Regions from separate parts of the Acidovorax sp. DW039 genome, predicted to be linked through region 1. Evidence: predicted binding sites of a transcription regulator. Region 1 holds the regulator's gene; each other region holds the start of a gene.

Region 1 (3,107 bases):
ACGCCGAGAACGCCCGGCAGGCCAATCAACTGGCGTCTGAAGCATCGCAGGTGGCCAGCCACGGTGGCACGGTGGTGGGCCAGGTGGTGCAGACCATGGGCGGCATCGAAAGCTCGGCACGCAAGATTGTGGACATCATCGGCGTCATCGATTCCATCGCCTTCCAGACCAACATCCTGGCGCTGAACGCCGCCGTGGAGGCCGCCCGCGCTGGCGAGCAAGGCCGGGGCTTTGCGGTGGTGGCGGCAGAAGTGCGCACCCTGGCACAACGCAGTGCAACAGCGGCCAAGGAAATCAAGGCGCTGATTGATGACTCGGTCAGCCAAGTAAACGCTGGCAGCCAGCTGGTGCAGAACGCGGGGGCCACCATGGAGAAGGTGGTGGAGAGCGTGCGCAGAGTGACCTCCATCGTGAGCGAGATCAGCAATGCCAGCCAGGAGCAAAGCACCGGCATTGCTGAGATTGGCACCGCGGTGAGCCACATGGACCAGGGCACACAACAGAATGCCGCACTGGTGGAGGAGGCCACGGCCGCCGCCCAAGCACTGCAGCAGCAAGCGGCACAGTTGGCGGAAATTGTGGCGGGGTTCAAGCTAGACCACGGGGGCCATGCATCCCTGCCCCCGGCATCCAAGCCGATGGCGCGCCTGCGCTAAAGGGCATTTCGGCATTTCTGGCCCCACACAACGAGTGGGGCTGGGTGCGCCATCTGATGGACGGGACGTGGGGCAGGCTGCGCCCCATCTCCCCGCCTGCGCTACAGCGCCTTGCGCAAATTGGCAGGCGCGATCTTGAGCGCCTCGCGGTACTTGGCCACCGTGCGGCGTGCGCACTCGATGCCCTGCTCCTTGAGCATCTCGGCCAGTTGGCTGTCTGACAGCGGTTTGGCGGGATTCTCTGCCGAGACAAACTGCTTGATGAGCGCGCGCACCGCCGTGCTGGATGCGTTGCCTCCGGTCTCGGTGCCCAGGCCTGAACCAAAGAAGTACTTCAGCTCGTAGGTGCCAATCGGGGTCGCCATGTATTTGGCCGTGGTCACGCGGCTGATGGTGGATTCGTGCAGCCCCAGTTCGTCCGCAATGTCACGCAGCACCAGCGGGCGCATGGCCAGCTCACCGTGGGTGAAGAAGTTCTTCTGCCGCTCGACGATGGCACGCGAGACGCGCAAGATGGTGTCAAAGCGCTGCTGGATGTTCTTGATGAACCAGCGCGCCTCTTGCAGGCGCTGCTGCAGCCCCTGGTGACCCTCGCCCCCCTTGTGGCCCCGCAGAGCCCCCGCATACACATCGTGCACGCGCAGGCGCGGCATGACGTCGGGGTTGAGGCTGACGATGAAGTTGTGCTGGCCACTGTTGCCGTTGGCACGCCCCGCCTTGCGCACGATGACATCGGGAATGATGATGTTGCGCTCCACGTCCGTGAAGCGGCGGCCCGGGCGCGGCTCCAGGCGGGCGATGAGCGCCATGGCGGCACGGGTCCGCTCCTCGCCAGCGCTTCCGCCCTCGCTGCAGGCCTGGGTGAGGCGCTTGATGTCGCGGCGGGCCAGCATCTCCAGAGGCTGCTGGCAAATGCGCAGCGCCGTCTGGATGACAGGCTCGGGCACATCGCTGACACCATTTGCTGCCAGCGCGCTCAGCTGCAAGGTCAGGCATTCCGCCAGATTGCGCGCCCCGACGCCCACCGGCTCCAGTGTCTGCAGCAGACGCAGCCCCACGGTAAAGCGGTGCACCAGCTCTTCGATCTGCTCCAGGTCATCCGGACCAGCCAGGGTGATGGCAAGCTCTTCCAGAGACTCTTCCAGGTAGCCGTCGTCGTTCAGCGATTCGATGAGGAAGCGCAATGCAGCACTGTCCACCTCAGACAGGCGCAGCGCCAGCGCCTGGCGGTGGAGATAGGCCGTGAGGGATTCCTGAGAGCGCGCCAGCTCGGTCGCGTCGGCCTCATCCCCTTCGGTGTCGTTGCGGGTGCGCGCGGGGGCGTCTCCACCCCACTCGCTGTCGTTGGGGGCCATGTCCACCGAGCCGTCTCCGCCCCAGTCGGGCTCTTCGGCACCGCTGCTGGCGTAGTCGGCGTCTGGCGCGGACTCAGAACCCGTATCCAAAGTGGCTTCGGCGCCTGTGGATGAAGCGCTGGCAGCTCCTGAATAAATAGCATCATCCGCGCTGTAGTCATCCGCCTGGGGCGGCGCATCGGCCTGCTCCAGGCCAAACTCCTCACGCGGAGCCTCGTCGGTATTGCGTTCAAGGAAGGGGTTCTCGTCGAGCATCTGCTCGACTTCCTGCCCCAGCTCCAGCGTGGACAGCTGCAGCAGGCGGATGGACTGCTGCAGTTGCGGCGTCAGCGCCAGATGCTGCGAGACACGCAGTGACAGGCCGGGCTTCAAGCAGCACCTCCTGCAGCGGGGCCGCGAGCCATACCGATGGCAAAACCACCACCTCGTACCCGCAGAACCGCCCTCGTCTTCAAGCCCATGTCGGCAGTCTCATGTAACGCCATCACATGCGGAAGTGTTCGCCCAGGTACACCCGGCGCACTTCAGCGTTGTCCACAATCTCCGAGGGTGTGCCCTGTGCCAGCACGCGCCCATCACTGATGATGAAGGCGTGGTCGCAGATACCCAGCGTTTCGCGCACGTTGTGGTCGGTGATCAGCACACCGATTCCCCGCGCCTTGAGAAAGCCGATGATGCGCTGGATCTCGATCACGGCAATGGGGTCGATACCCGCAAAGGGCTCGTCCAGCAGAATGAAACGCGGCTGCGTGGCCAGCGCACGGGCAATTTCCACCCGGCGGCGCTCACCACCCGACAGCGCCAATGCAGGTGAGGCGCGGAGATGGTCTACCCGCAGCTCTTGCAGCAGGGAGGTCAGCTGATCCTCAATGGCTGCCTTGGACAAGGGTGCACCACGCTCGTCACGCTGCAGCTCCAGAACGGCGCGCACGTTTTCTTCCACCGAGAGTTTGCGGAAGATGGAGGCTTCCTGCGGCAGGTACGACAGGCCAAGACGGGAGCGACGGTGAATCGGCATGTGGGCCACAGACTGGCCGTCAATGCGGATGTCTCCGGCATCGCTGCGCACCAGGCCTACGATCATGTAGAACGAAGT
Region 2 (3,107 bases), 930 kb from region 1:
CGAACATGCGAGCAAGGAGGAGCGCGCGGAGATATTCCGTCGCCATCGCAGCAGCCTTCTGGGCATAGGCGTCATCACAGGCTACCTGGGTGCAGCGCCTAGCATCGTATGGGCGTCAGGCGTGGTATTCGCAGCCGCATTCTTTGTGTTGGTGCCGCTGGCTATCTGGATTTATACCCTGGTTTTCGCGTTCTCTTCGCTGTGGTTCACGCACTATGGTCTGGCTGCCCTGCAACGTTTGCGAAACGAGCAAACTACCAATGTGCGGATGAATGACATCGCGCCGATGGCCGAACCGTTTCCGCCCCCCTCAGGAATCCAAGACGCGAACACGTCAGTGTCCCCAAGGCCGGTGCACCCGTCTTCCACAACTTCGCAATCAGGAGAAAATTCACCATGACCCCCACTTTCGGTCTCATCATCGTGGGCGACGAGATTCTGTCGGGGAAGCGGGCCGACAAGCACATGCCCAAGGTGATTGAGCTTCTGGCAGCGCGGGGCCTGTCATTGGCCTACGCTGACTACGTAGGCGATAGTCCTGATCGGATCACCGCCACGCTGGCGCGCGCATTTGCATCGGCAGATGTGGTGTTTTCCTGCGGCGGTATTGGCGCGACACCCGACGATCACACCCGTCAATGTGCTGGACGTGCTCTGGGACGTGAACTCGCCCTGCACCCTGAGGCTGAGGTCCTGATCCGCGAACGGATGCAGGATGTGGCAAGGGAGCAGGGCGTGCCCTATGAGCCAGACCGACCTGACAACGTGCACCGCCTCAACATGGGCATGTTTCCGCAGGGGGCGCGCATCATTCCCAACCCATACAACAAGATCCCCGGCTTCAGCTGCGATGGTGCGGGCGGGGGCTGTGTGCATTTCGTTCCAGGTTTTCCGGTCATGGCCTGGCCGATGATCGAATGGGTGCTTGAAGAGCACTATGCGGTCCATTTCAATCGTGCACCACAGACCGAGCAGTCAGTGGTGGTGTACGGCGCCATGGAGGCGGCACTGACGCCTCTGATGGAGCAGATTGAAAAATCGCACCCAGATGTGCGGGTGTTCAGTTTGCCCAGCGTAGATCATCCACAATACGGGCGGCATATCGAACTGGGCGTCAAGGGGCCTGCGTCGTCGGTGCCTGCTGCATGGCAGGCCCTGAAAACAGGTTTGCACGAATTTGGTGCAAACCTTGGCCCGGAATTGGTGCGCAACCTCTAGTTTGAAGGTATTGACCGTTATTTGCACTGTGTTGGTGCTTTTGAACGTGCATCCTGCTCAACTGCCGTAGTGGGCGCTCCTTCATAGTGCAAGACCGCACTTGGCTGGCACGCAAACTGCTTTTATTTTGCAAACTCTTTTTTCAACAAGCGCTTTATCCAGGAGAACCTGATGGCCAAGACCGTTGCAGACGTGATGAAGATGGTGAAGGAGAACGAAGTCAAGTTCGTTGATTTCCGTTTCACCGATACCCGTGGCAAGCAGCAGCACACCACGGTGCCAGTCTCTCACTTTGACGAAGACAAGTTTGTATCGGGCCACGCATTTGACGGCTCCTCGATCGCTGGCTGGAAGGGCATTGAAGCCTCGGACATGCAGCTGATCCCCGATCCCAATACTGCCAACATCGATCCGTTCTTTGAAGAAACAACGCTGATCCTGACTTGCGATGTGATCGAGCCCAGCGATGGCAAGGCTTATGACCGTGACCCACGCTCCATCGCCAAGCGCGCTGAAGCCTACCTGAAGGCGTCTGGTCTGGGCGACACTGCCTACTTCGGCCCTGAGCCAGAATTCTTCATCTTCGACGGCGTTCGCTGGAGCACAGAGCCCAACAGCACTTTCTACGAAATCGAAGAATACGAAGCTCCTTGGAACACTGGTGCCAAGCTCGAAGGCGGCAACCGTGGCCACCGTCCCACCGTCAAGGGCGGCTACTTCCCTGTCCCTCCGGTCGACAGCACGCAAGACATGCGCGCTGAGATGTCCCTGATTCTCGAATCTCTGGGCATCCCTGTCGAAGTGTTCCACCACGAAGTGGCTGGCGCAGGTCAGAACGAAATCGGCACCAAGTTCAGCACCCTGGTGGAGCGCGCCGACTGGACCATCCTGCAAAAGTATGTCATCCACAACGTGGCCAACGCATACGGCAAGACAGCGACCTTCATGCCCAAGCCTTACCACGGTGATAACGGCTCCGGCATGCACGTTCACCAGTCGGTCTGGAAGGATGGCAAGAACCTGTTCGCAGGCGACGGCTACGCAGGCTTGTCTGACTACGCCCTGTACTACATCGGCGGCATCATCAAGCACGCACGTGCGCTGAACGCCATTACCAACCCTGGCACTAACAGCTACAAGCGTCTGGTTCCTCACTTCGAAGCTCCAGTGAAGCTGGCTTACTCTGCCAAGAACCGCTCCGCTTCGATCCGCATTCCTTACGTGGCCAACCCCAAGGGCCGTCGTGTGGAAGCTCGCTTCCCCGATCCACTGATGAACCCCTATCTGGGCTTCGCAGCTCTGCTGATGGCTGGTCTGGACGGTGTGGAAAACAAGATCCATCCCGGCGAAGCTGCAACGAAGGACCTGTACCACCTGCCTCCAGAAGAAGACAAGCTGGTGCCCACCGTGTGCCATAGCCTGGACCAAGCGCTGGAACATCTGGACAAGGACCGCGCGTTCCTGACCAAGGGCGGCGTTTTCACCGACAGCATGATCGACGCCTATATCGATCTGAAGATGACCGAGGTGACTCGCTTCCGTATGGCAGTGCACCCTGTCGAGTACGACATGTACTACTCCCTGTGATTGCCTTTTGGGCAGCTATCACAACAAAGGCGGCTTCGGCCGCCTTTTTCTTTGTGCAGTGCCTTTCATGCATGCGGAGCTTCGGGGTTGTGTGATCGTTGCATCCGTACACAAATGCCCTTGTGCCCTGCGCATCACCACGTTGGAGATGTCCGGCTATTGGGGGATACTCCCAACCAACCCTGCATGTGCTGTGCGAGGAAATCTATGAAGAAAACGCTACTAATTCTCTGTATTGCAGTGGCTGTGCCTGCGATCTCGCTGGCCCAGGATCGCATCTATCGCTGTGGCAACGAATACAC
Region 3 (3,107 bases), 780 kb from region 1:
CGGTTCGCGCAGGGCCTCCAGCGCGGCCCGGGGAAACTCCGGCAGCTCGTCCAAAAACAACACGCCTTGATGGGCCAGGGAGATTTCTCCGGGTTTGGGGGGTGAGCCGCCTCCGACCAGTGCAACCGCCGATGCCGTGTGATGCGGCTGCCCCGTGGGCCGTACGCCCCAGCGGCTCGGGTCAAAGCGCCCGGCCAGGCTGGCCACGGCGGCGCTCTCCAGCGCCTCGGTCACGGTCATGGGCGGCAGCAGCCCGGCAAAGCGCTGGGCCAGCATGGATTTGCCGGAGCCCGGTGGCCCCAGCATCAGCACGCTATGCCCCCCGGCTGCTGCAATCTCCAGCGCCCGCTTGGCGGCAGCCTGGCCTTTCACATCGGCCATGTCGGGGCCGGTGGCGGCTGCAGAGAGTGGGGTGGGCTGCAGGCGGCACCAGCCGTCGTTGTCTACATCAGCATCGCCACCGGCGGTGCTGCCCGGTGGCAGAAAAGCCCGCACCACGTCCAGCAGGTGGCGCGCGCGCACGACCTGGGCATCGGGCACCAGCGCTGCTTCCTCGGCGCTGCCGGGCGGCAGCACCATCTGCACGCGCACTTGCTGCGCTGCCAGGGCCAGACTGGTGGCCAGCGCGCCGCGCACCGGGCGCAATTCGCCCGACAGGGACAGTTCGCCCGCAAATTCGTACCCCTGCAGCCGCTGCGCGTCCACCTGCCCGCTGGCGGCCAGGATGCCCATGGCGATGGGCAAGTCAAACCGGCCTGAATCCTTGGGAAGGTCTGCCGGTGCCAGGTTGACGGTGATGCGCTTGTTGTGGGGGAACTCCAACCCCGCGTTCTGAAGGGCGGAACGTACCCGCTCGCGCGCTTCCTTCACTTCCACGTCCGCCAAACCCACCAGCGTGAAGCTGGGCAGGCCGTTGGCCAGATGCACTTCCACGGTGACGGGCGGTGCCTGAAGCCCCAGAAGGGCGCGGCTTTGCACCAATGCAAGACTCATGTGTAACTTTCTCCCCAGATGGGTGCGTTCCAGTGGCCCCGTGCAGGCGATAGGGCGCAGTTGCACCACGCAAGTGCGTGCGCACAAAGAACTTGCACCGCTTTGCGCAAAGGATCAGTCCCGGTTCCAAGGCATTCAATTTTCAAATGCAACAGGTTGTGGCACGGTCTGTGCTTAAAGCCCTTGTCCCTACTTTGTCCAACCGGAGGAAACATGATTCGCACTTCTATCAAGACCCTGGGCGTTGCCCTCGCTGCTGCGCTGCCCCTGTTGGCCAGCGCGCAACTTACCGGCAACGTCAGCGTGACCACAAACTACAAGTTCCGTGGCCAGGATCAGGACGCCAGCAAGGTCAAGGCCGTCAAGCCCGCACTGCAGGGTGGTTTTGACTATACCTTTGGCGACACCGGCTTTTACCTGGGCAACTGGAATTCCAGCGTGGATTGGCTCACCAGCAACTCGCTGGAGATGGATTTCTACGGTGGCTACAAATTCAAGGCGGGTGAAGTCGATCTGGACGTAGGTGCGCTCACCTATGTGTACCCAGGCAACTCGCTGGGCAACACCACGGAGCTGTATGGCGCAGCCAGCTACGGCCCCTTCACTGCCAAGTACTCGCACACCATCTCCAAGGACTACTTCGGCTTTGCCGGCAACAAGCTGGGCACAGGCCGCAAGGGCACCAACACGGGTTACCTGAACATCGCATTCGCTCAGGAAGTGCTGCCCAAGGTTACGGCGAAGGCTTCGGTGGGCTTCACCCGCTTTGCCAGCGACATCAAGGACACGGGTACTCCCAACTTCATGGACTACAGCGTGGGCGGTGCCTACGACTTTGGCAGCGGCCTGTCGCTGGGTGCTGCCGTGGTGGGCGCCACCAAGAAGAACTTCTTTGGCCCCGTCAACAAATCGCGCGTGATTGTCACGCTGACCAAAACCCTGTAAACACCTGTGAGCGCCACGGGCGCTTACATCGGAGGACATGAACATGAAAATGGTGACAGCCATCATCAAACCCTTCAAGCTCGACGAGGTGCGTGAAGCCCTGTCGGACATCGGGGTGCAAGGCATCACGGTGACTGAAGTCAAAGGCTTCGGACGCCAGAAGGGTCATACCGAGCTGTACCGTGGCGCTGAATACGTCGTGGACTTTCTCCCCAAGGTCAAGATTGAAGCCGCTGTGGCGGACGACCTGGTGGACCGCGTGATCGAAGCCATCGAAGGCGCAGCCCGCACCGGCAAGATCGGTGACGGCAAGATTTTCGTGACCCACCTGGAACAGGTGGTGCGCATCCGCACTGGCGAAACCGGCAAGGAAGCCCTGTAAGGGCCAGCCGCATCACACAGAGAGAAAACGCCATGAAAAAACTGCTTGCTTCTTTCGTACTGGGACTGAGCCTGCTGACGGCGGGCACCCTGTCTCTGGCCCAGGCGCCTGCTGCCGAGCCAGCGGCCGCCACCGCATCGGCTGCGGCTGATGCAGCCCCCGCCGCCGCTCCGGTAGCCGCTGCTGCCCCTGCGGCTGCAGCGTCCGCCGCTGCCGAGGCTGCGCCTGCTGCTCCCGTGCCCAACAAGGGCGATACAGCCTGGATGATGGTCTCCACCATCCTGGTGATCCTGATGGTGCTGCCTGGCCTGGCGCTGTTCTACGGCGGCCTGGTCCGCAGCAAGAACATGCTGTCTGTGCTGATGCAGGTGATGGTCACGTTCTCGCTGATCACCGTGCTGTGGTTCATCTATGGCTACAGCTTGGCGTTCACCGAGGGTGGTGCCTTCATTGGCGGGTTTGACCGCCTGTTCATGAAAGGCATCTGGGACAACGTGGCTGGCACCTTTGCCAATGCCGCTACCTTCAGCAAGGGCGTGGTGATTCCTGAAGTCACGTTCGCAGCCTTCCAGGCCACTTTCGCCGGCATTACCTGCGCACTGATCGTGGGTGCCTTTGCCGAGCGCATCAAGTTCTCTGCCGTGCTGCTGTTCATGGTGCTGTGGTTCACCTTCAGCTACCTGCCCATCGCCCACATGGTGTGGTTCTGGATGGGTCCTGACGCCTACACCGCCAAGGACGTGGTGGACAGCATGAACGGCAAGGCTGGCCAGATCTGGCAGTGGGG

What was found. Region 1 encodes sigma-54, which starts transcription at its own class of promoters, with help from an activator protein. Its sites were predicted from a motif close to TGGCANGNAANCTGCTTT; they were not measured.
Region 2: a site for sigma-54 is predicted at 1,324-1,341, ahead of glnA (type I glutamate--ammonia ligase). Genes of this name have one in related genera too.
Region 3: a site for sigma-54 is predicted at 1,153-1,170, ahead of AACH87_RS01550 (TorF family putative porin). Genes of this name have one in related genera too.

What each region holds. Positions count from the first base shown of each region.
Region 1 is NZ_AP029019.1:4,426,996-4,430,102, forward strand. Features, by position in the region: gene AACH87_RS19840 (methyl-accepting chemotaxis protein) at 1-656, shown strand, start outside; gene AACH87_RS19845 (RNA polymerase factor sigma-54) at 758-2,383, opposite strand; gene lptB (LPS export ABC transporter ATP-binding protein) at 2,496-3,107, opposite strand, start outside.
Region 2 is NZ_AP029019.1:3,495,620-3,498,726, reverse strand. Features, by position in the region: gene AACH87_RS15665 (EI24 domain-containing protein) at 1-400, shown strand, start outside; gene AACH87_RS15660 (molybdopterin-binding protein) at 397-1,218, shown strand; gene glnA (type I glutamate--ammonia ligase) at 1,390-2,805, shown strand; gene AACH87_RS15650 (hypothetical protein) at 3,013-3,107, shown strand, end outside.
Region 3 is NZ_AP029019.1:349,758-352,864, forward strand. Features, by position in the region: gene AACH87_RS01545 (YifB family Mg chelatase-like AAA ATPase) at 1-993, opposite strand, end outside; gene AACH87_RS01550 (TorF family putative porin) at 1,207-1,938, shown strand; gene glnK (P-II family nitrogen regulator) at 1,982-2,320, shown strand; gene amt (ammonium transporter) at 2,353-3,107, shown strand, end outside.